DNA from 2 places in the Promicromonospora sukumoe genome. Region 1 is predicted to be linked to the other one. Evidence: riboswitches for the same ligand, from Rfam matches in the RefSeq annotation. Region 1 holds a riboswitch; the other holds the start of a gene.

Region 1 (11,772 bases):
CGGAGGTTGTAGGTCTCGTCGTAGAACCTGCGGAACCATCCGTGGCTGCCGTCCGGCTTGCTGACCATGGCCGGACGTTAGCGCGCCGTCCGACGTCCGGGTCAGATGCTCCCGGGCGGAGCCTGGGTGAACTTTGGTACCTGGTCGCTGGAGGTGCGGCTGGAAGGCTCGGCTACACGCCCGCCGGCGGCCAGACGCCGATGATCACGGACATGACCAGGATCGTCACCAGCTCGTGGGCCAGGTTCAGGGTGGTGAGCGCGGGCGGGCGGCCCTCGAAGGCGTCGTGGGTGATGAAGCGGGCCGCCGTGAAGCCGATCCAGAGCAGCACGGCGGTCACCACCGACGCCGTGAAGAAGCTGCCCTCGTAGAAGACCCAGGAGATGTAGACGGCGCCGGCGAGCACCCACGCCGTCAGGAAGCTGACGATCACAGTGACGACGATGGGCCAGATGCCCGCCGCCTGCGCGGCCTTCGGGTCGACCCTCGCCAGGCGCATCCAGCGGGTGCCGAACACCCGGGGCGTGTACCAGACGGAGCCCACGACGAGCGTGGACAGCGTCGCCACGATCACAGCCCAGTAGTTCACTTCGGGGATCATCGGTGCTCCCTGTCCGTCGGCCTCTAGGCTGGCATCATGGCAGCACTCATCGCCCCCAGCATCCTGTCCGCCGACTTCGCGAACCTGGAGCGCGACCTCGGCAAGATCGCCACCGCCGACTACGCGCACGTGGACGTCATGGACAACCACTTCGTGCCGAACCTGACGCTGGGGCTGCCGATCTTCGAGCGCCTCGCGAAGGTGTCGCCCATCCCGCTCGACGCCCACCTCATGATCGAGGACCCGGACCGGTGGGCGCCGGCGTTCGCGGAGGCGGGGGCGGCGTCGGTCACCTTCCACGCCGAGGCCGCGCAGGCGCCCGTGCGGCTGGCCCGGGAGCTGCACCGGCTCGGCTCGCGGGCCGGCGTCGCGCTGCGGCCCGCGACGCCCGTGGAGCCGTTCCTCGACCTGCTCGCCGAGGTCGACATGATCCTCGTGATGACGGTCGAGCCCGGCTTCGGCGGGCAGTCGTTCATCGACGGCACGCTGCCCAAGATCCGGCGCGCCCGGCAGGCCGTCAGCGAGTCCGGCCTGGACGTGTGGATCCAGGTCGACGGGGGAGTGTCCCGCGACACGATCGAGCGGGCGGCCGACGCCGGCGCGAACGTCTTCGTGGCGGGCTCGGCCGTGTACGGGGCCGAGGACATCCCGGCCGAGATCGCGACGCTCCGCGAGCTGGCGGCCAAGCACACCCACTGACCCCACCAAACCCGCCTCGTTGAGTGCTGGGTATTCGCCCTTCTCGCGCACGAAAAAGGGCGAATACCCAGCACTCAACGGAGCCGGGTGGGTTAGTTCGTTCGGGTAGAAATAGTGTGCCAAGCGCGTTGTTTGACCGACGCACCTCGACGAGTCACGTCACCACGGAGCCCCGAGCGGGGGAGTCCGGGCGGGTATGCGGGCGCGCGGCAGCAGGGCCGCGGCGGCCCAGGTGGTGCCGGGGTGTGACGCAGGCCATGGCACCTGGCTGCGCGGGCTGTGGCATGCTGGCGATCAGCAGTACGCACACACGTGCTCCGGGGTCGGTGTAATTCCGAGCCGGCGGTTATAGTCCGCGACCCGCGTCCGTCCGCAAGGACGGGCCGGTTGACCTGGTGGAACTCCAGGACCGACGGTGAAAGTCCGGATGGGAGGATGCACGTGCGGCGGAGCCGTCCCCAGGGGCGTGCTACGTCGTGACGTCGTGCGCGCGGGCTGGGCCTTCGGGCTCCCTGTCCGCGTACCCGTCGTCCACCCCCGGAGCGCCGACGCTCGGGGAGGACGGCATGAATCAGGCAGCCACCGGTCAGACGGCGACAGCGCCGCACGGTCTCGAGGCGGCGATGCGCCGCGCGCTCGCGCTGGCACGGCTGGGACCGGCGTACGGGCCCAACCCGCGCGTCGGCTGCGTGCTCCTGGACCCCGACGGCCGCACCGTCGCGGAGGGCTACCACCGGGGCGCGGGGACGCCGCACGCCGAGGCCGCGGCCCTGACCGACGCCCGCTCCCGCGGCATCGACCCGCTCGGCACGACGGCGGTCGTGACGCTGGAGCCCTGCGCGCACCACGGCCGCACCGGTCCGTGCGCGGACGCCCTGATCGAGGCGGGCGTCGCCGCGGTGCACGTCGCGGTCGGCGACCCGAACCCCGTCGCGACGGGCGGGGCGACCAAGCTCCGCGACGCCGGGATCGAGGTGACCACGGGCCTGCTCGCCGACGAGGGCGAGGAGCTGCTGCGTACCTGGCTGCACGCCGTCCGCACGGGCCGCCCGTACGTCACGCTCAAGCTCGCGACCAGCCTCGACGGGCGGGTCGCCGCCGTCGACGGGACCAGCCGGTGGATCACCGGCGCGCAGGCCCGCGCGCACGCCCACGTCGTCCGCGCGCAGGTGGACGCCATCGCCGTCGGCACGGGGACCGCACTGGCCGACGACCCGTCCCTCACCGCGCGCCGGACCGACGGCGGCCGGTTCGAGCACCAGCCCCTGCGGGTGGTCCTCGGCGACCGTGTCGTGCCCGACGGCGCCCGCCTGCGCGGGCCCGGCGGCGACCTGCTCACGCTGCCCGGGCACGACCTCGACGGCGCCCTGCGCGCGCTCGGTGACCGGGAGGTGCGGCACCTGCTGGTGGAGGGCGGCCCCACGCTGGCGACCGCCCTGCTGGCCGCGGACGCCGTCGACGAGGTGCACGCGTACGTCGCGCCGGTGCTGCTCGGCGCGGGCGCGACCGCCGTCGGCGACCTCGGCGTGACCACCATCGGTGAGGCCGCCCGGTTCGCCACCGACGACGTGACCCGGCTGGGCGACGACATGCTGCTGGTCGCCCGGCGGCTCAAGCCCCGAGAAACCCCGCTCGTAGAAGCACAGCCCGTAGAAGCGCATCCCACAGAGACGCAGCCCGGCCGGCCCGCCCGGCAGACCCAGGAGGAGATCTGATGTTCACCGGAATCGTCGAGGAGCTCGGCTCCGTCGTCGCGCTCGTCCGGCCGGAGGCCGACACTCCCGCGGGCACCGCGCCCGACGCGGTCCTGACCGTCTCCGGGCCGCTCGCCACGTCCGACGCGCGCCCCGGCGACTCGATCGCCGTCGACGGCGTGTGCCTGACCGTCACCTCCGTGGCGGACGGTGCGTTCGTGGCCGAGGTGATGCCGGAGACCTTGCGGCGCACCTCCCTGGGCGGCCTCGTCCCGGGCGCCCAGGTCAACCTGGAGCGGGCCCTGCCGGCGAACGGGCGCCTGGGCGGGCACGTGGTCCAGGGGCACGTCGACGGCGTGGCGACGCTCGTGCGGCGCACGCCCGGCCCGCGCTGGGACGACCTCGAGTTCTCGGCGCCCGCCGCCCTGACGCGGTATGTCGCGGAGAAGGGCTCGGTGGCCCTGTCGGGCGTCTCCCTCACGGTGACCTGGGTGTCCGACGACGGCTTCGGCGTCTCCCTGATCCCGACCACGCTCGCCGCGACCACGCTGGGCCGCCTGGCCCCGGGGGACGCGGTCAACGTGGAGGTGGACGTGCTCGCGAAGTACGTCGAACGCCTGATGGCGGCGGGAGCGGTCCGATGACCGGCGGGCAGACGGGCGCCGTCAGCGCTCCGGGGATCGTGACGGGCAGCGTGGAGCGTGCCCTCGCCGAGCTCGCCGCGGGTCGTCCCGTGCTGGTGGCGGACGACGCCGGCCGGGAGAACGAGGTCGACGTCGTGCTGGCGGCGGGCACCGCGACGGAGCAGTGGGTCGCGTGGACCGTGCGGCACTCGTCGGGGTACCTGTGCGCGCCGATGCCGGCGCACCGGGCGGACGCCCTGGAGCTGCCGCTGATGGTGCCGAACACCGAGGACCCGCTCCGGACGGCGTACACGGTGTCGGTGGACGCCGTCGGCGTCTCGACGGGCATCTCGGCCGCGGACCGGGCGCTCACGCTGCGCGTGCTCGGCGACCCGGCGTCGGGCGCGCGGGACCTGATCCGGCCCGGGCACGTGCTGCCGCTGCGGGCCCGGGCCGGCGGTGTGCTGGAGCGCCCGGGGCACACGGAGGCGGCGGTGGACCTGGTGCGGCTGGCCGGCGTGGCGGGCGAGGTGGGCGGCATCGCCGAGCTGGTCCGCGACGACGGCGCGGTGATGCGGCTGCCCGAGGCGCTGGCCCTGGCCGAGGAGCACGGGCTCGTGCTGCTGACCGTCAGCGACCTCGTGGCGTGGCGCACGGAGCACGACCCGGTGGTGCCGGCGGGCTCGACGGAGAACGACCCGGAGAGCATCGGCCCGGAGAGCGCACTCGGCCCCTGGGTCGAGCGCGTCGCCGTGGCCGCCCTGCCGACACGGCACGGCGACTTCCGGGTGGTGGCGTACCGCGACCTGCGTACCGGTGCGGAGCACCTGGCGCTGACACCCGAGGTCCCGGCGGGGCGGGGCGCCCGGCACGAGCAGGGGGACGAGCACAGCAGCCGGCACAGTGCCCTCGTGCGGGTGCACTCCGAGTGCCTCACCGGCGACGGGCTCGGCTCGCTGCGCTGCGACTGCGGACCCCAGCTCGAGGCCTCGCTGGAGGCGGTCGCGGCCGAGGGCGGCGCCGTCGTCTACCTGCGCGGGCACGAGGGCCGGGGGATCGGCCTGGCGGCCAAGATCCAGGCGTACGCGCTCCAGGACCTCGGGCTGGACACCGTGGAGGCGAACGTCGAGCTGGGCCTGCCGGTGGACGCGCGGGAGTACGGCGCGGCGTCGGCGATCCTCGCGGACCTCGGCCTGGACCGCGTGACGCTGCTGACGAACAACCCGGAGAAGGTGACGGGGCTGCGCGCGGCGGGCACGGACGTCGTCGGGCGACGGGGGCTGGTCGTGGGGCAGGGGGTGCACAACCACCGGTACCTGGAGACCAAGCGGGTGGTACTGGGGCACAGCATCGGCACGCCGGGCGAGCACCAGATCCAGAACTACCTCCAGAGCCAGAACGAGCACGAGAACCAGCACCAGAACCAGCACGAGAACGAAGGAGCACGCGCATGAGCGGCGCAGGAGCACCCAGCATCATGGTCGACGGCACGGGCCTGCGGGTGGTGGTGATCGCGGCGAGCTGGCACGAGCAGGTGATGGACGGCCTGCTCGCCGGCGCCCGGCGCGCCCTGGTGGCGTCGGGCGCGCAGTGGACGGAGCTGCGGGTCCCGGGCTCGTTCGAGCTGCCCGTGGCCGCGGCCCGCGCGGCAGGGATCGGGGTCGGCGGGGGACCGGCGGCGGACGCCGTCGTCGCGCTCGGCGTCGTGATCCGCGGGGGCACCCCGCACTTCGAGTACGTGTGCCAGGCGGCGACGTCGGGCCTGACGGACGTGAGCGTGCGGACGGGGGTGCCGGTCGGGTTCGGCGTGCTGACGTGCGACGACGAGCAGCAGGCGCTCGACCGGGCGGGCCTGGAGGGGTCCAAGGAGGACAAGGGCGCGGAGGCGGCCGAGGCCGCGATCGCGACGGCAGTGGCGCTGAAGAGCCTCTCGTCGACGGCGGGCCTGCGGGGCCTCTGACCCGGCCTCTGGGCGGCGGCGGGCACCACGCCGCCGCCCAGGCCGAGGTGGAACGACGGCACGTCGAGGGTGGGGCGAGCGGCTTGACCGTCTCCCGGTCCTTGCAGCTCCTTTCCTCGTAGATAAATAGTGTGCCAAGCGCGTACGCGCCCACCCAGGACAGGCCGACAACGCACCGACCAGCCGCAAGAAATAGGCCGGTCGGCACACTGAGCGGGCATGAGAACCTCACACGCCCGGCGGGCGGCAGCGGTACTGGTGACGACGGCTCTGGTGGGAGCGCTGGCGGGCTGCGCCTCCGAGGCTCCGACCGGCGGAGCGCCGGGCACGAGCGGGGGAGCAGCAGGGGAGGCGTCGGAGGAGACGGCGGAGGGAACGGCCGAGGAGGCCGACCTGGTCGACGGGCTGCCCCAGGACGGGGTCGCGTGCGTCGACTGGATGCGGTTCCTCACCCCGACCGAGGCGGCGTCCGACGCGGGAGCCGTGCTCCTGGGGAAGGTCGTGCGGCACGAGGGGACGGCGGAGCTGTACGGCGTCGAGGCGAACCGCTGGCTGTTCGACGTCGAGGAGGTGCTGGAGCGGCCCGACCCCGAGGACGCCCGCGCGAACCCGGCCGCCGAGCCGCCGCCCGAGCTCGAGGTCTCGGCGGGCGAGCAGGTGTCGATCGTCTCCACGCCCGAGACCTGTGGGGGAGCGGACGCCGCGTACCCCGGCGGCGACCCGCTCGACCCGGCTACGGCCACGGGCGGGGGCGCGGGCTCCGGGTCCGTGATCGTGCTGCTGTCCGGCTCGACCGACGACGGCTCCTCGGACGAGCCCGTCGGGTTCCACCTGATCACGCCCTACCAGGGCGTGGTCCTGCCCACGGACGACGGCGGGCTGCCGGCGGAGTGGCCCGATGCCTCGTGAGGGACGCGGCGTGAGGCACGCTGCACGGCACGGCACGGAGCGGCGCCGAACGAGAGGCTGGCCACAACGTGGGACGGTGAGGGGTGGTGCCCCCGTCGCCCGACTACTCTGAGCAGGTGAAGACCTTCGAGACCCTGTTCGCCGAGCTGACCGAGAAGGCCGAGACCCGTCCCGCGGGCTCCGGCACCGTGGCCCAGCTGGACGCGGGCGTCCATGCGATCGGCAAGAAGGTCGTGGAGGAGGCCGCCGAGGTGTGGATGGCGGCCGAGTACCAGTCGGACAAGGAGACCGCGGAGGAGATCTCCCAGCTCCTGTACCACCTGCAGGTCCTGATGGTCGCCAAGGGACTGACCCTCGAGGACGTGTACACGCATCTGTAGCGAGGCTTCCGGGTCTCGACGGGCTCGACCACCGCTGGTCGATCTGACCGCTGGTCGATCTGACCGCTGGTCGAGCCTGTCGAGACCCCGGACCTCGCACCCAGATCCGTCGTACACCCCAGAGAGGAACCAACCACATGCTGCGTATCGCCGTCCCCAACAAGGGTGCCCTGTCCGGCCCCGCCTCCGAGATGCTGCGCGAGGCGGGCTACCGCCAGCGCCGTGACACCCGCGAGCTCGTGCTCGCCGACCCCGAGAACGACGTCGAGTTCTTCTTCCTGCGCCCGCGCGACGTCGCGGTCTACGTGGGCACCGGCACGGTCGACGTCGGGATCACCGGCCGCGACCTGATGCTCGACTCGGGCGCCGATGCCGTCGAGCACCTCGGCCTCGGGTTCGCCCGCTCGACCTTCCGGTACGCGGCCCCCGCCGGGTCCGGCGCGACCGACCAGGTGACCGAGATCGCCGACATCGCCGGGCGTCGCGTGGCGTCGTCGTACACCACGCTGGTGGCCCAGCACCTGGCGAAGCAGGGTGTCGAGCCTGCCGCGATCGTGCACCTGGACGGCGCCGTCGAGTCGAGCGTGCGCCTCGGCGTCGCCGACGTCATCGCGGACGTCGTGGAGACCGGCACCACGCTGCGGGCCGCGGGCCTGGAGGTCTTCGGTGAGCCGATCCTGCGCTCGGAGGCCGTGCTGATCCGGCAGTCCGACGCCGAGAAGCCCGCCGGGCTGGACGTGCTGACCCGCCGGCTGGAGGGCGTGATCACGGCCCGCGAGTACGTGCTGATGGACTACGTGGTCCCCGCCGCGCAGCTGGAGCAGGCCGTGGCGATCACGCCGGGCAAGGAGTCCCCGACGGTCTCGGCGCAGCACCACAGCGACGCCCGCGCGGTGCGCGTGATGGTGCCGCGCAGCGAGACCAACCGGATCATGGACGCGCTGTACGACGTCGGGGCGCGGGCCATCATCGTGACCTCCATCCACGCCTCGCGGCTGTAGGACCGATGGGTGCGGCGACGGGAAGCAGCGCGGCCGGCCGTGGCCGGCACGACGACCACTTCCGCACCTTCCGCGGCCGCTTCGGCACGCCGACCGCCTACGGGCTCGCGATCCTGTTCGCCGGCGGGTGCACGTTCGTCGCGCTGGCGGCGAGCGGCCCCGGGGCGGACGCCGTCAACCGGATCTCGATCATCGTGGTCGGCGTGCTGGGCGCGCTCGTCGCGTGGCGGTTCGGTGCCGTGCGCGCCGTGCCGGGTCCCGGTGGGCTGACGGTCGTCAACTACGCCAGCCGCCGGCACCTGGACTGGGCCGAGATCGTGACCGTGCGGTTCGGCCCGAGCGACCCGTGGGTGCACCTGGACCTGGCCGACGGCGACGTGCTCGCCGTCATGGGCATCCAGCGGGCCGACGGCGAGTACGCCATGGACGAGGCGCGCCGCCTGGTGGCCCTCATCGCGGAGCTGGGCGAGGCCCCGGAGCCCGAGCAGCGGTAGGCGCCGGCCACGCCGGGAAGCCGGGGGGCCTGAAAGTCTGGAAGACAAAGAGCAGAGCCCCTGTCCGTGTGGACAGGGGCTCTGCTTGTTGCTCAGGGGGCGTCAGCGGCTGCTGCGGGCCTCGTAGTGCGCCGGGCCGCGGCCGCGCGAGCCACGGTCGCCGTCGGGACGACGGTGGTCGCCGCCGCTCCGCGGGGCACGGTCCCGGTCGCCGCCGGTGCGCGCCGGGCCACGGTCCAGGGTGATGCGCAGCGGCTTGCCGGCCACGCGGGCGCGGGCCAGGCGGTCGAGCGCCTCGTTGTCCAGCGGCGCGATGATGTCCACCAGCGAGAAGCTGCCGAAGATGTCGATCTTGCCGACGTCGGCGCCGGTGATGCCACCCTCGCCGGTCAGCGCGCCGACGATCCCGCCGGGCTGCACGCCGTGCGTGTGGCCGACGGCGATGCGGTAGCGCGTGCCCCGGGCCGGACGGCGGATGCCGCGGTCGCCCTCGGAGCGGCCGCGTGCCGGGCGGTCGCCCGAGCGGTCGTGGCGGTCGCCGTCACGGGCGTTGCGCCGGGCGGCGGCCGACTTGGCCTCGGCCCGCTCGCGTTCGTACTCCTCCTGCTCGGCACGGGCGCGGGGACCGTCGTCGCCCACCGCGAGCGCCGCCATGGCTGCGGCGATCTCGATGGGGTCGGTGCCGGTCTCGTCGGCGTAGGCGCGGATGAGCTCGGTGTACATCTCGAGGCGGCCGGCCTCGCGGCGGGCCGCGACCTTGCCGAGGGTGCGCTTGACCTGGTGGGCGGAGACGTCCCGGGGGGAGGGGATCTCGACCTCTTCGAGCTGGGCGCGGATGGTGCGCTCGATGGAGCGGAGCTTGCCGCGCTCGTGGGGGGTCACGAAGGTGAGGGCCTCGCCGGTGCGTCCGGCGCGGCCGGTGCGGCCGATGCGGTGGACGTAGGCCTCGGGCTCGCCGGGGACGTCGAAGTTGACGACGAGGCCGATGCGGTCGACGTCGAGGCCGCGGGCGGCGACGTCGGTGGCGACGAGGACGTCGAGGGCGCCGGAGCGGAGGCGCTCGACGATCTTCTCGCGCTCCTTCTGGGCGACGTCACCGGAGATGGTGGCGGCGGAGATGCCCTTCTCGATGAGGGCGGAGCCGACGTCCTCGGCCGCACCGCGGGTGCGGGTGAAGACGATGGCGGCGTCGGCGTCGGAGGTGGCCAGGACGCGGGCGAGGGAGCCGACCTTGTGGCGGAAGGGCACGACGGCGTAGGTCTGGCGCACGGCGGTGACCGTGGAGGCCTGGCGCGTGACGGCGATCTGGACCGGGTCGGTGAGGTGCTGGTCGGCGACCTTGCGGATGGCCGGGGGCATGGTCGCGGAGAAGAGGGCGACCTGGCGCTCGGCGGGTGCCTGGCCGAAGATCTCCTCGACGTCCTCGGCGAAGCCCATGCGGAGCATCTCGTCGGCCTCGTCGAGGACGAGGAAGCGGATGTCCTCCAGGCGCAGGGCGCCGCGCTCGAGGTGGTCCTTGATGCGGCCGGGGGTGCCGACGACGACGTGGACGCCGTCGCGCAGGGCGCGCTGCTGGGGCACGTAGGGGGAGCCGCCGTAGACGGGCAGGACGCGGACGTCGTCCATCTTGCTGGCGAACGACTCGATGGCGTCGGCGACCTGCATGGCGAGCTCGCGCGTCGGGGTCAGGACGAGGGCCTGAACCTTGCGCAGCTTGGGGTCGACGGCGGCGAGGAGCGGGAGGCCGAACGCGGCGGTCTTGCCGGTTCCGGTCTGGGCGACGCCGGTGATGTCGCGGCCGGCGAGCAGCTCGGGGATGGCGCGGGCCTGGATGGCCGAGGGGGTGACGAAGCCGAGCTCGTCGATGGCGGCCATGAGGGGCGCGGGGAGCTCGAGGCTCGCGAAGGTGGGGCCGGTGGGCTCCGTGGGCTCGGCCGGGGCCGGGGCGGGCTCTGCCTGCGTGGGCTGGGCCTGGGTCGGGGCTGCCTCGGTCGGCTGGGCCTCGGGGGTGGTGGCGGCCTCGGGGGCCACCTGGTCGCCGGAGTCGGCGATGACCAGCTCGGTCTCCTGCTCGGCAGGCGCGATCAGGTCAGGGGTGTCGATAGACATGCAGTGCTGCACCGTTCGTCGTCGGGTGGGGAGTCAGGGCCGAGGTGAGGGCCCTCGCGTCGCTTGCTCCCGACACACCTTCCCCGCAGCCGAGGCTGCGGGCCTGTCTCGCACGATTCGTGCACACACGGGAAGACGACGAACTCCAAGGGGATGTGCCACCACTGTATCGGCTGCGAGCGCCTGGAGCACAGAGGTGGGGAGCGTGACGTGCAGCACGCGGGTGATGTCGTGCGTGGTGAGGGCGTTGCGGGAGGGCCTGCGGGTGGTCTCTGGGCGGGTGGGCGAGCAAAGGGCGAAGTGGTGGGCCGGGCGTGTCGTCGGGGCCTTGACGGCGTGCCCGTGCGTATACGCAACGGTCGCCCCGTAGTATGGCGGCCGAGACGAAACCGGCGTGAGCAAGGGCGGTGAGCGTGTCCACTGGGGCAGAGATGAGCTCCCGGGTCCTGACCGTGCCCAACGTGATCAGCATGGTGCGGCTGGCGCTCGTGCCGGTCTTCGCGGTGCTGATCGTGGTGGGCGAGGACGGCTGGGCGCTGCTGGTCCTCGCGGTCTCGGGTGTGTCGGACTGGCTGGACGGTGTGTTGGCCCGTCGCCTGAACCAGGTCACCCGGCTGGGGCAGATGCTGGACCCGTTCGCGGACCGGCTGTTCATCTTCGTGACGTTGATCGGTCTGGCCTGGCGTGAGGTGGTGCCGCTGTGGCTGGTGCTGGCGATCGTGGCGCGTGACGTGCTGCTGGCGCTGACGGTGCCGGTCCTGGCGCGGCTCGGGTACGGGACGCTGAACGTGACGACCGTGGGCAAGGTGGCGACGTTCGCGCTGCTGTACGCGTTCCCGTTGCTGCTGCTGGCGGAGGTGCCGGGCTGGGTGGGCGCCGTCGCGCACGTGGTGGGCTGGGCGTTCACCTGGTGGGGTGTGGGCCTGTACTGGCTGGCGGGCCTGCAGTACGTGGCGCAGGTGCGCCGGCTGGTGGCCGCGGGATGACGGTTCCGCCGACTCGTCCGCCGGCTCAGCGGCGTCTCGACGAGTCGATGACCCTCCTGCGGGAGGTGACCGAGCGGCCGCTGGACCCCGGGTACGCGGAGATGGCGCGACGGCGGGCCGAGGAGGGCGCGGCGGGTGCGCCGTCGGGGCGTAGCGTGCGGAGTGTGGTGACGCTGCTGCTGGTGGCGGTCCTGCTCGGCGCGGTGACGGTGGTGGCGGTGCGGGACCTGCGAGCGCCGCGGCCGACGGTGGCCGAGGGGCGGACGGTGCTGATGGAGCAGATCCAGGAGCGCAGCGCGGAGGTGGAGTCCTTGTC
Region 2 (11,772 bases), on a different contig from region 1:
CGGCGGCGAGGATGCCCCGCCAGCCGAGGATGAAGGGGGAGGCCAGGTGGACGACGTCGGGCGCGAAGGTGGCGAGCGTGCGCTCGGTGCGCCACTTCTTGCCCACGACCAGTCGGACGTCCGGGTACCCCGGGAAGCCGATGGAGCCGAGCTCGACCACGGGCGCGCCGCTCACGAAGGGCGGCACGTGGCCGATCGACGCGTCGGCGTCGGGCGCGAGGACCATGGCCTGGTCCCCCCGCTCGTGGAGGTGCTCGAGGACCCGCAGGACGGAGTTGGTGACTCCGTTCACCTGCGGGAGGAAACTCTCCGCAACGATGGCTACTCGCACGCTACGAACCTGCCGGTCGTCGATGTCCGGACCACGACTTCCGTGCGGCGAGTCGGGGAACGGGTGGCGTCGAGACGGTAACCGCTACACACGAAGTCACGATCATGACCGTAGCGGAGCCACGGCACCCCTGACATCGGGAACACCCCCGAAGTGACCCTCAACTCGCTCTGGTCGGGGCCTTGCGGGCAAAGGCGAGCTGCGCCAGACGGATCACCGCGCCGACGAGCAGCGCCACGAGGAGCGCGTTGCGCAGGGCGCCGACGCTCGTCGCGAAGGTCCAGCCGCCCAGGAACTCCCCGTACCGCAGCGGGTAGATCTCCATGGTCAGCCGCGCGACGATCAGGGTGCCGACGGCGGGCACGAACCATGTGCGCCGCGTGCCCTGCGTGCGGCTGCCGAGCGCGATCGCCGCGGCGACCGGCGGGCCGATCCAGGCGATGAACTGCGGGGAGCCCACCTTGTTGAACACGATCAGCGCGAGCAGCTCGGCGGCGGCGCCGACCAGCAGGATGTCGCCGACGCGCTCGGGCCGGCGCCGGGCCGCCCACCAGATCAGCGCGGCGATCAGGAGCGCGGCGACCGGAAGGGCCACGTCGAGCGCCTGCGCCACGGCATCGGCCTGGCTGCCGAGCACCTCGTAGGTGTAGATGACGTCGTCGTACTCGACCTGGATCGAGGAGTCCCAGAGCCGGGCCACCGTGAACGGCGTGGCGGCGACGGCCTCGACCTGGAGCTGGCGGTCGCCCTGCTCGCCGAAGACGTCCAGCACGTTGTCCTGCCCGCCGCCCGCGAAGGCGATACCGACGACGACGGCGGACACCGCCGCGCCCGGCAGCACCACGTTCCGCAGGAACGACTTGAGGTCGGACGCCGTCGCGGCCAGCGCCAGGGCCACCGCGCCCGGGGCGATCTTGATCCAGGCGCCCACGGTGGCCAGGGTCATCGCGATCGCCGGGCGCTTCACGGCGATCAGGAGCGCCACGAGGATGATCGGCGCGAGCAGGCCATCGAGGCGGCCGATCCAGATGGGCCCCAGCATGACGAGGAAGAACAGCCAGAACCAGACGGCGGCGCGGCCGTGCGGCTTGGCCCGGCCGAGCAGTGCCACGGCGCCGGCGTTGGCAGCGGTCACCATGCCCATCCACACCCAGTCGTAGGCGGGCGTGGTCTCGGTGAGCAGCGCGGGAATCGTCATCGGCCCCAGGGCGCCGAGCGGGTAGACCCAGGCGTAGGTGAAGACCGGCCACGACCCGGTGTTCATGCCGTTGCGGACCCACCACTCGTACAGGTTCACGTCGCCGAGGATCTGCCCCCCGAAGACCCAGGCCTGAAAGATGATCCAGGCGTGGGCCAGCGCGAACGCGATCCACAGGGTCCACCAGGACGAGAACACGCGGATGGCGGACCGGAGAAGGTCTCGGCTCACGGCCTTGGGCGATGTCGACAGGTCTGACGGGCTCGGCACGGGCCACATCTTTGCACTGATCGGCGATCGCGTCGGTGATCCACCGATACGGGTGCAAGTTCGGGCATTCGCGAGTTAGAGTTCGGATACCCGAACTTTTTGGAGCCCAGATGACTCGCACCGCCGCGCAGCCACGCACCGGCCGCGTCCGCCTCTTCATGCTGCTCGGACCCGCTTTCGTGGCGGCGATCGCGTACGTGGACCCCGGCAACGTCGCGGCGAACCTCACCGCGGGCGCGCGGTTCGGTTACATGCTCGTGTGGGTGCTGGTGGCGGCCAACGCGATGGCGGTGCTGGTGCAGTACCTGTCGGCCAAGCTCGGCGTGGTGACGGGCCAGTCGCTGCCCGAGGTGCTGGGGGAGCGGCTGCCCCGCCCGGCCCGGCTCGCCTACTGGGCGCAGGCCGAGGTCGTCGCCGCGGCGACGGACCTGGCCGAGGTGATCGGTGGCGCCATCGCGCTCAACCTGCTGTTCGGCGTGCCGCTCGTGCTGGGCGGCGTCATCACCGGGGTGGTGTCCCTGCTGGTGCTGGCGGTGCAGCAGAAGCGCGGCCAGCGGGCGTTCGAGGGCGTGGTCACCTCGATGCTCGCCGTGCTCACGGTCGGCTTCTGCGCCGGGCTGTTCTTCTCCCCGCCGGACCCGGCCGCCATGCTGGCCGGTCTGGTGCCGCGCCTGCAGGGCGCGGACTCCGTGCTCCTGGCCGCCTCGATGCTCGGCGCCACCGTGATGCCGCACGCCATCTACCTGCACTCCTCGCTGGCGCGGGACCACCTGCATGCGCCGTCGACGTCGGTGCCGCGCATCCTGCGGGCGACCCGCATCGACGTGGTCCTGGCGCTGATCCTGGCCGGGAGCGTGAACATCGCGATGCTGCTGCTCGCCGCCGCCAACCTCGCCGGCCGCGAGGGGACCGACACCATCGAGGGCGCGCACGCCGCCATCGCGGGGACCCTCGGGCCGGTCGTGGGCGTGCTGTTCGCCGTCGGGCTGCTGGCCTCGGGGCTGGCGTCCACGTCGGTCGGGGCCTACGCGGGCGCGGAGATCATGTCGGGCCTGCTCAAGGTGCGCGTGTCGCTGCTGACCCGGCGCCTGGTCACGCTGCTGCCGGCGATCCTGCTGCTCATGACGGGGATCTCGCCCACCTGGCTGCTCGTCGTGAGCCAGGTGGTGCTGAGCTTCGGCATCCCGTTCGCGATGATCCCGCTCGTGCGGCTCACCCGGGACCGCGAGCTGCTCGGCGAGCACCGGAACGCCCTGACCACCCAGGTGGTGGCCTGGGTGGTCGCGGGCGTGATCGTGGCGCTGAACGTGACCCTGCTCTGGCTCACGTTCACCGGCTGAGCGGCCTACGGGGCGAGGTAGGCGACGGTCCCGTTCGAGCTGCGGATCTCGACCGTGCGCTCGGCGTCCGGGTCGGTGGGCCCCTCGATGATCTCGTCGCCGTTCGACGTCTGGATCGTCAGGGCCACCGGCTCGTCGTCGCTGTGCACGGTGACCCGGCCGTTGCTGGTCTTGCCGTAGACGTTCCCGGCCACGCCCGAGATCTCCACCGACCCGTTGCTGGTCGACGCCGAGGCGTCGCCCGTCACCGTGTCGATCGTGATCCGGCCGTTGCTGGTGTCGCTGGTGACCGTGCCGTCGACGTCCTCCACGGAGATCTCGCCGTTGGAGGTCGAAGCCTCGACGTCGGCGCCGGAGTTCACGACGGTGACGGCGCCGTTGCTGGACCGGGCGGACAGGGGGCCCTCGATGTCGCTGGCCTCGACCCTGCCGTTGCTCGTGCGCAGGGACACGTCGCCGGCCACGCCGCTCGCGACCACGTCGCCGTTCTCGGTGCGTACCACCACCTCGGTACCCGCGGGCAGCGTCACGTCGAGCTCGCCGGAGCAGCGGGCGAAGATGATGGACCACCCGCAGCGGTGGGTGACCTGGAGCCGGTCCGCCGACTCGTCGGCGGCGTACCGGGGCTGGCGCATGCCGCTGTGCGCGACGGCGTCGACCTCGACGTCGCCCTCGGCGACACCGACGGTGACGTCGCCGTCGGCCACCAGCTCCACCGTCCCCGCGGCGTCGTAGGAACGCTGGGTCGTGGTGGTCTCCGACATCATCAGGTCCACGAGGAACAGCCCGCCGAAGCCGACGACGACGGCGCCGAGCACCACGCCGAGCGTGGTCAGGACGCGGGCGGTCGCGCCGCGCTGCGGGGGCTCCGGCTGGTAGCCGGCGTCCTGGACGTAGTTCCCGGAGGATGGCTGGGTCATCAGCGTGATCCGTTCTGGTCGAGCCAGCGCAGCACGGCGAGCACCCGGCGGTGGTCGTCGGCGGCCGGCGGGAGGCCGAGCTTGGTCAGGATGTTGGTGACGTGCTTCTCCACGGCGGCCAGCCCCACGACGAGGCGGTCCGCGATGGCGGCGTTGGAGCGGCCCTCGGCCATCAGCGCGAGCACCTCGCGCTCGCGCCGCGTCAGGACGTCGAGGTCGGAGCCGGGGCGGCGGGCGATGATCTGCGTGACGACCTCGGGGTCCACGACGGTGCCGCCGCCGGACACGCGGGCGACCGCGTCGAGGAACTCGTCGACGTCGGCCACCCGGTCCTTGAGCACGTAGCCCAGGCCGCGCGCGCCGCGGGCGAACAGCTCGCGCGCGTAGCTCTGCTCCACGTACTGCGACAGGACCAGGACCGGGAGGTCGGGGTGCAGGCTGCGCAGGTGCACGGCGGCGCGCAGCCCCTCGTCGGTGTGCGACGGCGGCATCCGGACGTCGGTGACCAGCAGGTCGGGCAGCTCGGCCCCCGCCGCCGACAGCGCCAGCACGAGGCGGTCCGCGGTGCCGTACCCGGTCACCTCGTGCCCCTCCGCCGCGAGCAGGCGGGTGAGGCCGTCCAGGAGGAGGACGGAGTCCTCCGCGATCACGATGCGCACGGGACCTCCACGGTCAGGCGGGTGCCCGCGCCGGGCGGGCTGTCGAGCTCGAAGGTGCCGTCCAGGGCCGCGACCCGGCCGCGCAGGCCGGCGAGCCCGCTGCCGGGGGACAGCTCGGCGCCGCCGCGGCCGTCGTCGGACACCGCGACGCGCAGGCGGGCCGGCCGGTCGTCGGGGACCAGGCTCGCGTGCACCCGGATCATCTCCGCCCCGGCGTGCTTGGCCACGTTGGTCAGGGCCTCGGCGACCACGAAGTACGCCGCGGCCTGCGCCGCGGCGCTCGCGGGCGTCAGGTCGCCCGTGACCTCGACGCGGACCGGGACCGGACTGCGGCCGGCGAGCGCGGACAGCGCCGCGTCGAGCCCGCGGTCGGACAGCACGGCGGGGTGGATGCCGCGGACCAGGTCGCGCAGCTCGGCGAGGGTCTCCTTGATCTCGCGGTGCGCGAGCTCCAGGGCGGCGACGGCGTGCTCGGGGTCCTTGTCGGCCAGGCGGCGGGCCACGCCGAGCTCGACGCCGAGGGCGACGAGCCGCTGCTGGGCGCCGTCGTGCAGGTCGCGCTCGATGCGGCGGCGCTCGGTGTCGGCGGCGGAGACGGCCGCCGTGCGGGACTCGGTGAGCACCGCCGCGCGTTCGCGGGCCGTGTGCGCGGCGGCCTCGGCGACGCGGGTCTCCTGCTCGGCCGCGGCGGCGCGGGCGTCGGCCACCTCGGCCGCCGACGGGCCGAGCAGCACCGTCGCGAGGCGCACCACGAGGTAGGACCCGTACTGCGCGAGGGCGGCGGCCGCCCACACGAGCACGACGGCCGCGGCCAGCGCGCCGACGACGACGGCCGCCCACGGCAGGCCGGACCACTGTGCGAGCGAGCTGTCCCGGCCCACGAGCGTGAAGGCCACGCCGGCGACCGCCCCGGCCGCGAGGGCGGTGGCGCCCGAGAAGAACACGCACGTGGTGAGCATCCCGAGGAAGGCGTAGAGCGTGGCCGACCAGGCCCGGTCGTCGCGCACGGGTGCCCACAGCCGGGACCACGGGGTGGGCCGGGCGGGCGCCGGCCTGCGCCGCGGGGCGGGCACCCGCACCCCGGTCTGGCGGGCGATGCGGGCCCGCTCGGCGGTGCCGAAGCGCCGGGCGAGCAGCAGGCAGAAGGCGAGCATCGGCACGCCGACGCCGAGCGCCGGGACCAGGCCGGCCGAGACCAGGACGAGGGCCCAGAGGACCAGGCCGGCCGTCAGGTGCCAGATCCAGCCGACGGCCAGCGCGGCGACCGCGCGCCGGGTCGCGGGGTGGTACGGGGCCCGGAAGAACCCCGTGCCCGAGGTCAGCGCGGGCGCGACATGGTCCGCGAGGGTGCGGGGCGGGGGCGCCGGCGTCGGGCCGTCATCGCTGGTCATGGTCATGACCCTAGGCGGACCGGCGCCCCCGGAACACTGAGCGAACCCACCCGGTCCGGGTGGGGTTTTCCCTACCTCGGAACCGCCTAGGCGAAGGCGCTGGTGCCCGTGATCTCGCGGCCGATGATCAGGGCCTGCATGCTCTCGGTGCCCTCGTAGGTGTGCAGGGCCTCGATGTCGGCGAAGTGCCGGGCCACGCGGTTCTCCAGCAGGATGCCGTTGCCGCCGAGCAGGTCGCGGGCGATGGCGGCGATCTCGCGGGCGCCTCGGGTGCACGTGTACTTGGCGAGCGAGGCCTGCGGGCCGGTGAGCTGCTCGGCCTCGTCGAGCCGCGTCATCTGCTTCACGAGGAGCTGCATCTGCGTGAGGATCGACAGCATCTTCGTCAGGCGCTCCTGCACCATCTGGCTCGCCGCGAGCGGGCGGCCGAACTGCACGCGCTGCTGGGAGTAGGCCACGGCGGTCTCGTAGCAGGCGATGGCCTGCCCGACGGCGCCCCAGGCCACGCCGAGCCGCGTGGCGAACAGGACGCGGCCGGTGTCCTTGAACGACCGCGACTTCGGCAGCAGGCAGTCCGCCGGGACGAACACGTCGTCCAGCACGATGTGCGCCTGGTGGATGGCGCGCAGCGAGAGCTTGCCCTCGATGGTCGTGGCCCGGTAGCCAGGGGTGTCCTGCGGGACGATGTAGCCGTGCACCTGGCCGTCCTCGCCGCGCGCCCAGACCACCGAGATGTCGCCGATCGAGCCGAAGCCGATCCACTTCTTCTCGCCGTTGATGACGTACCCCTCGACGCCGTCCCGCGTCTCCTTGACCGCTGAGGTCTCCAGGCCCACGGAGTCCGAGCCGTGCGTGGGCTCGGTGAGCGCGAAGGCGCCCAGGATCTCGCCGCGCGCCATCGGGCCCGCGTACTTCTCGATCTGCTCGTCCGAGCCGAGCATCGTGATGGAGCGCAGCGCGAGGCCGCCCTGCACGCCGCAGATGGTGGTCACGGACCCGTCGCCGCGCGACATCTCCATCGCGGACAGGCCCTCCGCCATCTTGGAGATCTTCCGGAAGCCGGGCACGTCCACGCCGTCGCGCAGGAAGTCCAGCTCGGCCATGCGCTTGACCAGGTCCATCGGGACCTCGTACCGCTCCCAGTACCCGTCGATGACGGGGAGGACCTCGTCCTGCACGAACTGGCGGACGGCGAGCTGCTGTGCCCGCTCCTCCTCCGTGATGTCGGCGAAGGCGCCGGCGAAGTCGATGTCGAGCGGCTGCGTGAGGTCGTAGTCGGGCGCCGTCACCCCGGGGGTCTGAGTCATGCTTCCCATGGTGCGCCGGTACCCAATCTCAGGTCAAGCGATACTACGTCTCACGACGTCTCCGCCCCGGCGTGGCGGCAGACTCGCCCGTGCGCCCACGGCTGCGGCCGGGTCCGCACCCGCTCGCCCGACGCCGCGGCCCGCCGCACCTCGAGCTGGAGGTACTGGTCCTGGGCCGCCTCGGCCACGGAGTACGGCGGCGTCGACCCGTGCAGCACGTGGTCGGCCATGTCGGCGACGATGCGCGCGATCGACAGCTCGTCGTCGGGCAGGCGGGCCGGGCGGAACGCGTTGTGGTGCAGCCACTCGCCGTCGAGCGCGTAGCCGCGCAGGAACAGGCCCTCGTGGCTGCCGGCCCCGCCCGCCGCCACCCGCTCCAGCGTGGCGCGCCGGGGCTGCCCGTCGGTGCCGACCGTGCGGACGACGTCGTCGCGCAGCTCGCCCCGCTCGCCGCGCACCAGCAGCGCGGGGGAGCGCACCCAGGAGCGGTACTGGACGTCGTCGAACTCGTAGGTGCCGAGGCGGTCGCCGTAGTCCAGCCAGGCCGTCGCGTGCACGGTGTCCACGAGGGCGAGGTCGTCCGGGTCGCCCGCGCGGCTGGGGCTCGGCAGCACCCGGCGGACGTCGCGCCGGGCGGTGATCTCGGTGTCCTCGAACCCGGCGCCGAGGGCCCGGCGCAGCACGCTGATCCCGTGGTAGTCGTGCGCGACGGCGACGTGGGCGTCGGTCACGGCGCCCAGCAGGCCCGACGCCGCGACCGCGAGCTGCGCCTCGACCAGCGGCTCCAGGTGGTATTGCTCGGCGACGTGCACGCAGGCGCCGTCGTCCACGAGCCGCTGGAGCGCGGCGAGCTCCTCGACGGTGCCGGCCGCGGGTGTCTCCGTCAGCACGGGGACGCCCGCGGCGGCGAGGTCGCGGATGACGGGCTGGGCCGCGCCCGCCGGGAGGGTCAGCAGCACGAGGTCCGGGGCGCCGCCGTCGAGCAGCTCGGGCACCGAGGCGTAGGCCGGGGCGGGGAGCCCCGGGAGGCCGGCGGCGGGCAGGCCGCGCGCCGCCAGCGCCTCCCGGTCCGCCGCGTTGCGGGTGGCCACGCCCGCCACCTCGAACCGGTCCGGCAGCGCGTGCAGCACCCGCAGCATGGTGCGGGCGCGGAAGCCCGAGCCGACGATCCCGATCCTGGCCGTGCGCTCCTGTGCGTTCACGAGCGCCGACGGTACGCGATCGGGTGGCGGCCCCAGGGCGCCGGCTCAGGACGCGGAGGGATCAGGCCGCGGCGACCGTGACCCCGTCCGGGCCGACCTGCTCCCGGCGGCTGATGCGCCACCACGCGAAGAAGCCGATCAGCGTGAACACGCCGTAGACCACGTACATCAGGGCGGTCGCCCAGTACCCGGCGGAGAACAGCAGCGGCACGCCGACCAGGTCGACGGCCACCCAGATCAGCCAGAACTCGACCCAGCCCTTGGCCATGCCGTACGTGGCGAGCACGGAGCCCATGAAGATCCAGGCGTCCGCCCAGACCGGCTCGTAGGAGCCGAGGGCGCGGAAGAGGGGGGTGAGCAGCAGCGTGCCGGCGAACATCCCGGTCACCAGGCCCACGCGCGCCCGCCAGGAGGCCCAGCGCGGGTGCACGGCCACGGTGCCGACGCCGCCGATCCGCTGGGTCTGCCGCCAGCGGTACCAGCCGTAGACCGAGACGGCGATGAACATGATCTGGCGGGCGGCCTGGCCGAGCATGTCGGCGCGTCCCGTCTCGCCGAACCAGGACCCCATGAACACGGTGAAGAGCACGACGTTGCCGACGATGCCCACCGGCCAGGCCCACACCTTGCGACGCAGCCCGCCGAGCGCGGAGGCCAGGCCGAACAGGTTGCCGATGACCTCGCGCCAGTAGATCTGCTGGTCGCCGACCAGGAACGTCGCGTCGTAGGCGGCGCGGAACCAGTCCATGTCTCTTCCCTCTTCCGAAAGTCCGCACAGGGACTCCGGGGTGAGGGCCGGCGCGCCACGAGGGCGCCGACGACGGCGTGGTGCCGGGACCCCGAGGGGTCGACGGCGCGCGCCGCACGTGCTTCCTCCCATCCGGACTTTAACCGTCGGTCCTGGAATCTCACCAGGTCAACCGGGCTCTCCCGAAGGAGCGACCCGGGTCGCGGACTATCACCGCCGGCTCGGAATTTCACCGACCCCGGAGCACGTGTGCAACTGCTGCTGCACGATGTCTAGCGGAACACAGGATGCCACGGCGGCATTCCCGCCCGGAAGCGCCCCGTGTCAGACGTACAGGTCCCCCGAGGGACCTGTACGTCTGACACGGGGTGAGGCCGGCGCGTGAGGTCGGCGCGTCGGGTCAGACCAGCGCGTCGCGGACGGCGCGGGCCACCTCGTCGGGCCCCGCAACGCCCTCGACGACGGTCACGACGACGCGGCGGGTGACCGGTGTGCCGTCGTCGGCCAGGGGGCTGGCGGCCGTGCCGAGCACGGCGGCCCGGCGCAGGTCGGCGAACGCCTCCTCCAGCTCCGGGCGCAGCTCCAGCGACGGCGTGCGCAGCCAGCGCCGCAGGATCGCGTTGTGCACCGCGACCACCGAGGCCGCGAAGGCGATCGACGCCGTGGAGGCGGACCGCTCGGGCGGCAGGGTGTCGCGCAGGTAGTGCGTGAACGCCCGCTCGTAGCGGTGCGTCGTGATGAGCTCGCGGTCGCGCAGGGCCGGGACCTGCTGCAGCAGGGCGTACCGGGCGAGCGACGTCTCGCGCTGGCCCACGTGGTGGTCGAACACCATGCGCGCCGCGCGGCACACCTCGAGGTACGGGTCGACGTCCGCGTCCCAGGCGCGGCCCAGGTCGTGGCCCGACTCCTCGCTCGCCCGCGCGTCGGGCCGGGTCGCGGCCAGCATCACCACGACCTCCTCGAGCAGCAGCTCGTGGTCCGCGAAGACCACGTCCTCCTTCGAGCGGAACCGGCGGAAGAACGTCGCGCGGCTCACCTTCGCGGCGTCGGCGATCTCCTCGACGGTGGTTCCCTCGTACCCCTGCCGAGTGAACAGGTCCACCGCAGCGTCGACGGCCTGCGCGTGCGTGTGGGTACGGACGGCGGTCATGCCAGGCAGGCTACCGCGTGTCCCACGGCCGCCGTGAAGAGTCTTTGAGCGAAGTATGGGGCTCATGATGCGAATTTTCCCGTTTGCCGGAGATCTTCCCTGACTGCAGTCTGCGCAGGTAGCGCACCTCGCGCACGGCCGTCAGCAGGCCGAGAACACCGGGTACCGCGGACCACGGATGACCGAGCACGAGGCCCACCAGGCACACCAGGAAGATCACCCCGCCGACGACGACGGTGGCGAGACTTCCCCATCGGATCCCGGTCACGCAGTGAGCGTAGTCTGCTGCGCGTGACCGAGACCGCTGCCCGTCCCGTCGTCGACGTCTACGTCGACCCCCTGTGCCCCTTCGCCTGGATCACGTCGCGCTGGGCCCTCGAGGTGGCCCAGATCCGCGACGTCGAGCTCACCTTCAAGCTGATGAGCCTCTACCTGCTCAACAAGGACCGGGACATCCCCGACGACTACCGCGCGCGCATCGAGCGCTCCCGCGGGATCGGCCGCATCGCCGCGGCCGTCCAGACCGACCACGGCCCCGAGGCGTTCTCCGCCTTCTACACCGCCGCCGGCACGCGCATCCACAACCAGCAGGACAAGGACTTCGACGCCGTGGCCGTCGCGGCGCTCGCCGAGGCCGGCCTGCCCGCCGAGCTCGCGGCGGCCGGCGCCTCCGAGGACTACGACGAGGAGCTCGCCGCCTCCCACGAGGCGGGTATGAAGCCCGTCGGTGACGACGTCGGCACGCCCACCATCCACGTCGACGGCGTCGCCTTCTTCGGCCCCGTGCTCACGCGCATCCCGCGCGGCGAGGAGGCGGGCGCGCTGTTCGACGCCTCCGTGACGCTGGCGCGGTACCCGTACTTCTACGAGATCAAGCGGTCGCGCACCACCGACCCCCAGTTCGACTGACCCACCGGCACCAGAGGAAACATGACTCTCGACCTGCGTATCTTCACCGAGCCCCAGCAGGGCGCGTCGTACGACGACCAGCTCGCCGTCGCCCAGGCGACCGAGCGGCTCGGGTTCAGCGCGTTCTTCCGCTCCGACCACTACCTCGCGATGGGCGACCGGGACGGCCTGCCCGGCCCGACCGACTCCTGGGTCACGCTCGCTGGCCTGGCCCGCGAGACCTCCACGGTGCGGCTCGGCACGCTCGTCTCGTCGGCGACGTTCCGGCACCCCGGCGTGCTGGCGATCCAGGTGGCGCAGGTGGACCAGATGTCCGGCGGCCGCGTGGAGCTGGGCCTCGGCACCGG

What was found. A riboswitch is a leader RNA that binds a small molecule or an ion and turns the genes downstream of it on or off. The one in region 1 is predicted to bind FMN.
Region 2: it holds a riboswitch for FMN, as region 1 does, so the genes downstream of both, pnuC (nicotinamide riboside transporter PnuC) here and ribD (bifunctional diaminohydroxyphosphoribosylaminopyrimidine deaminase/5-amino-6-(5-phosphoribosylamino)uracil reductase RibD) in region 1, are expected to answer to the same signal.

What each region holds. Positions count from the first base shown of each region.
Region 1 covers NZ_JACGWV010000001.1:2,183,981-2,195,752, forward strand. Annotated here, with positions in the region: gene FHX71_RS09615 (hypothetical protein) at 1-68, opposite strand, end outside; gene FHX71_RS09620 (DUF1761 domain-containing protein) at 173-601, opposite strand; gene rpe (ribulose-phosphate 3-epimerase) at 638-1,300, shown strand; FMN riboswitch at 1,610-1,744, shown strand; gene ribD (bifunctional diaminohydroxyphosphoribosylaminopyrimidine deaminase/5-amino-6-(5-phosphoribosylamino)uracil reductase RibD) at 1,867-3,015, shown strand; gene FHX71_RS09635 (riboflavin synthase) at 3,015-3,638, shown strand; gene ribB (3,4-dihydroxy-2-butanone-4-phosphate synthase) at 3,635-5,071, shown strand; gene ribH (6,7-dimethyl-8-ribityllumazine synthase) at 5,068-5,577, shown strand; gene FHX71_RS09650 (hypothetical protein) at 5,797-6,486, shown strand; gene FHX71_RS09655 (phosphoribosyl-ATP diphosphatase) at 6,603-6,866, shown strand; gene hisG (ATP phosphoribosyltransferase) at 7,004-7,867, shown strand; gene FHX71_RS09665 (PH domain-containing protein) at 7,873-8,361, shown strand; gene FHX71_RS09670 (DEAD/DEAH box helicase) at 8,464-10,470, opposite strand; gene clsA (cardiolipin synthase ClsA) at 10,884-11,456, shown strand; gene FHX71_RS09680 (DUF881 domain-containing protein) at 11,504-11,772, shown strand, end outside.
Region 2 covers NZ_JACGWV010000002.1:1,193,063-1,204,834, reverse strand. Annotated here, with positions in the region: gene FHX71_RS22490 (glycosyltransferase family 4 protein) at 1-292, opposite strand, end outside; gene FHX71_RS22485 (glycosyltransferase 87 family protein) at 492-1,760, opposite strand; gene FHX71_RS22480 (Nramp family divalent metal transporter) at 1,910-3,139, shown strand; gene FHX71_RS22475 (DUF4097 family beta strand repeat-containing protein) at 3,145-4,059, opposite strand; gene FHX71_RS22470 (response regulator transcription factor) at 4,059-4,718, opposite strand; gene FHX71_RS22465 (sensor histidine kinase) at 4,706-6,109, opposite strand; gene FHX71_RS22460 (acyl-CoA dehydrogenase family protein) at 6,196-7,416, opposite strand; gene FHX71_RS22455 (Gfo/Idh/MocA family protein) at 7,467-8,618, opposite strand; gene pnuC (nicotinamide riboside transporter PnuC) at 8,680-9,366, opposite strand; FMN riboswitch at 9,481-9,617, opposite strand; gene FHX71_RS22445 (TetR/AcrR family transcriptional regulator) at 9,767-10,516, opposite strand; gene FHX71_RS22440 (hypothetical protein) at 10,527-10,784, opposite strand; gene FHX71_RS22435 (DsbA family protein) at 10,808-11,425, shown strand; gene FHX71_RS22430 (LLM class F420-dependent oxidoreductase) at 11,447-11,772, shown strand, end outside.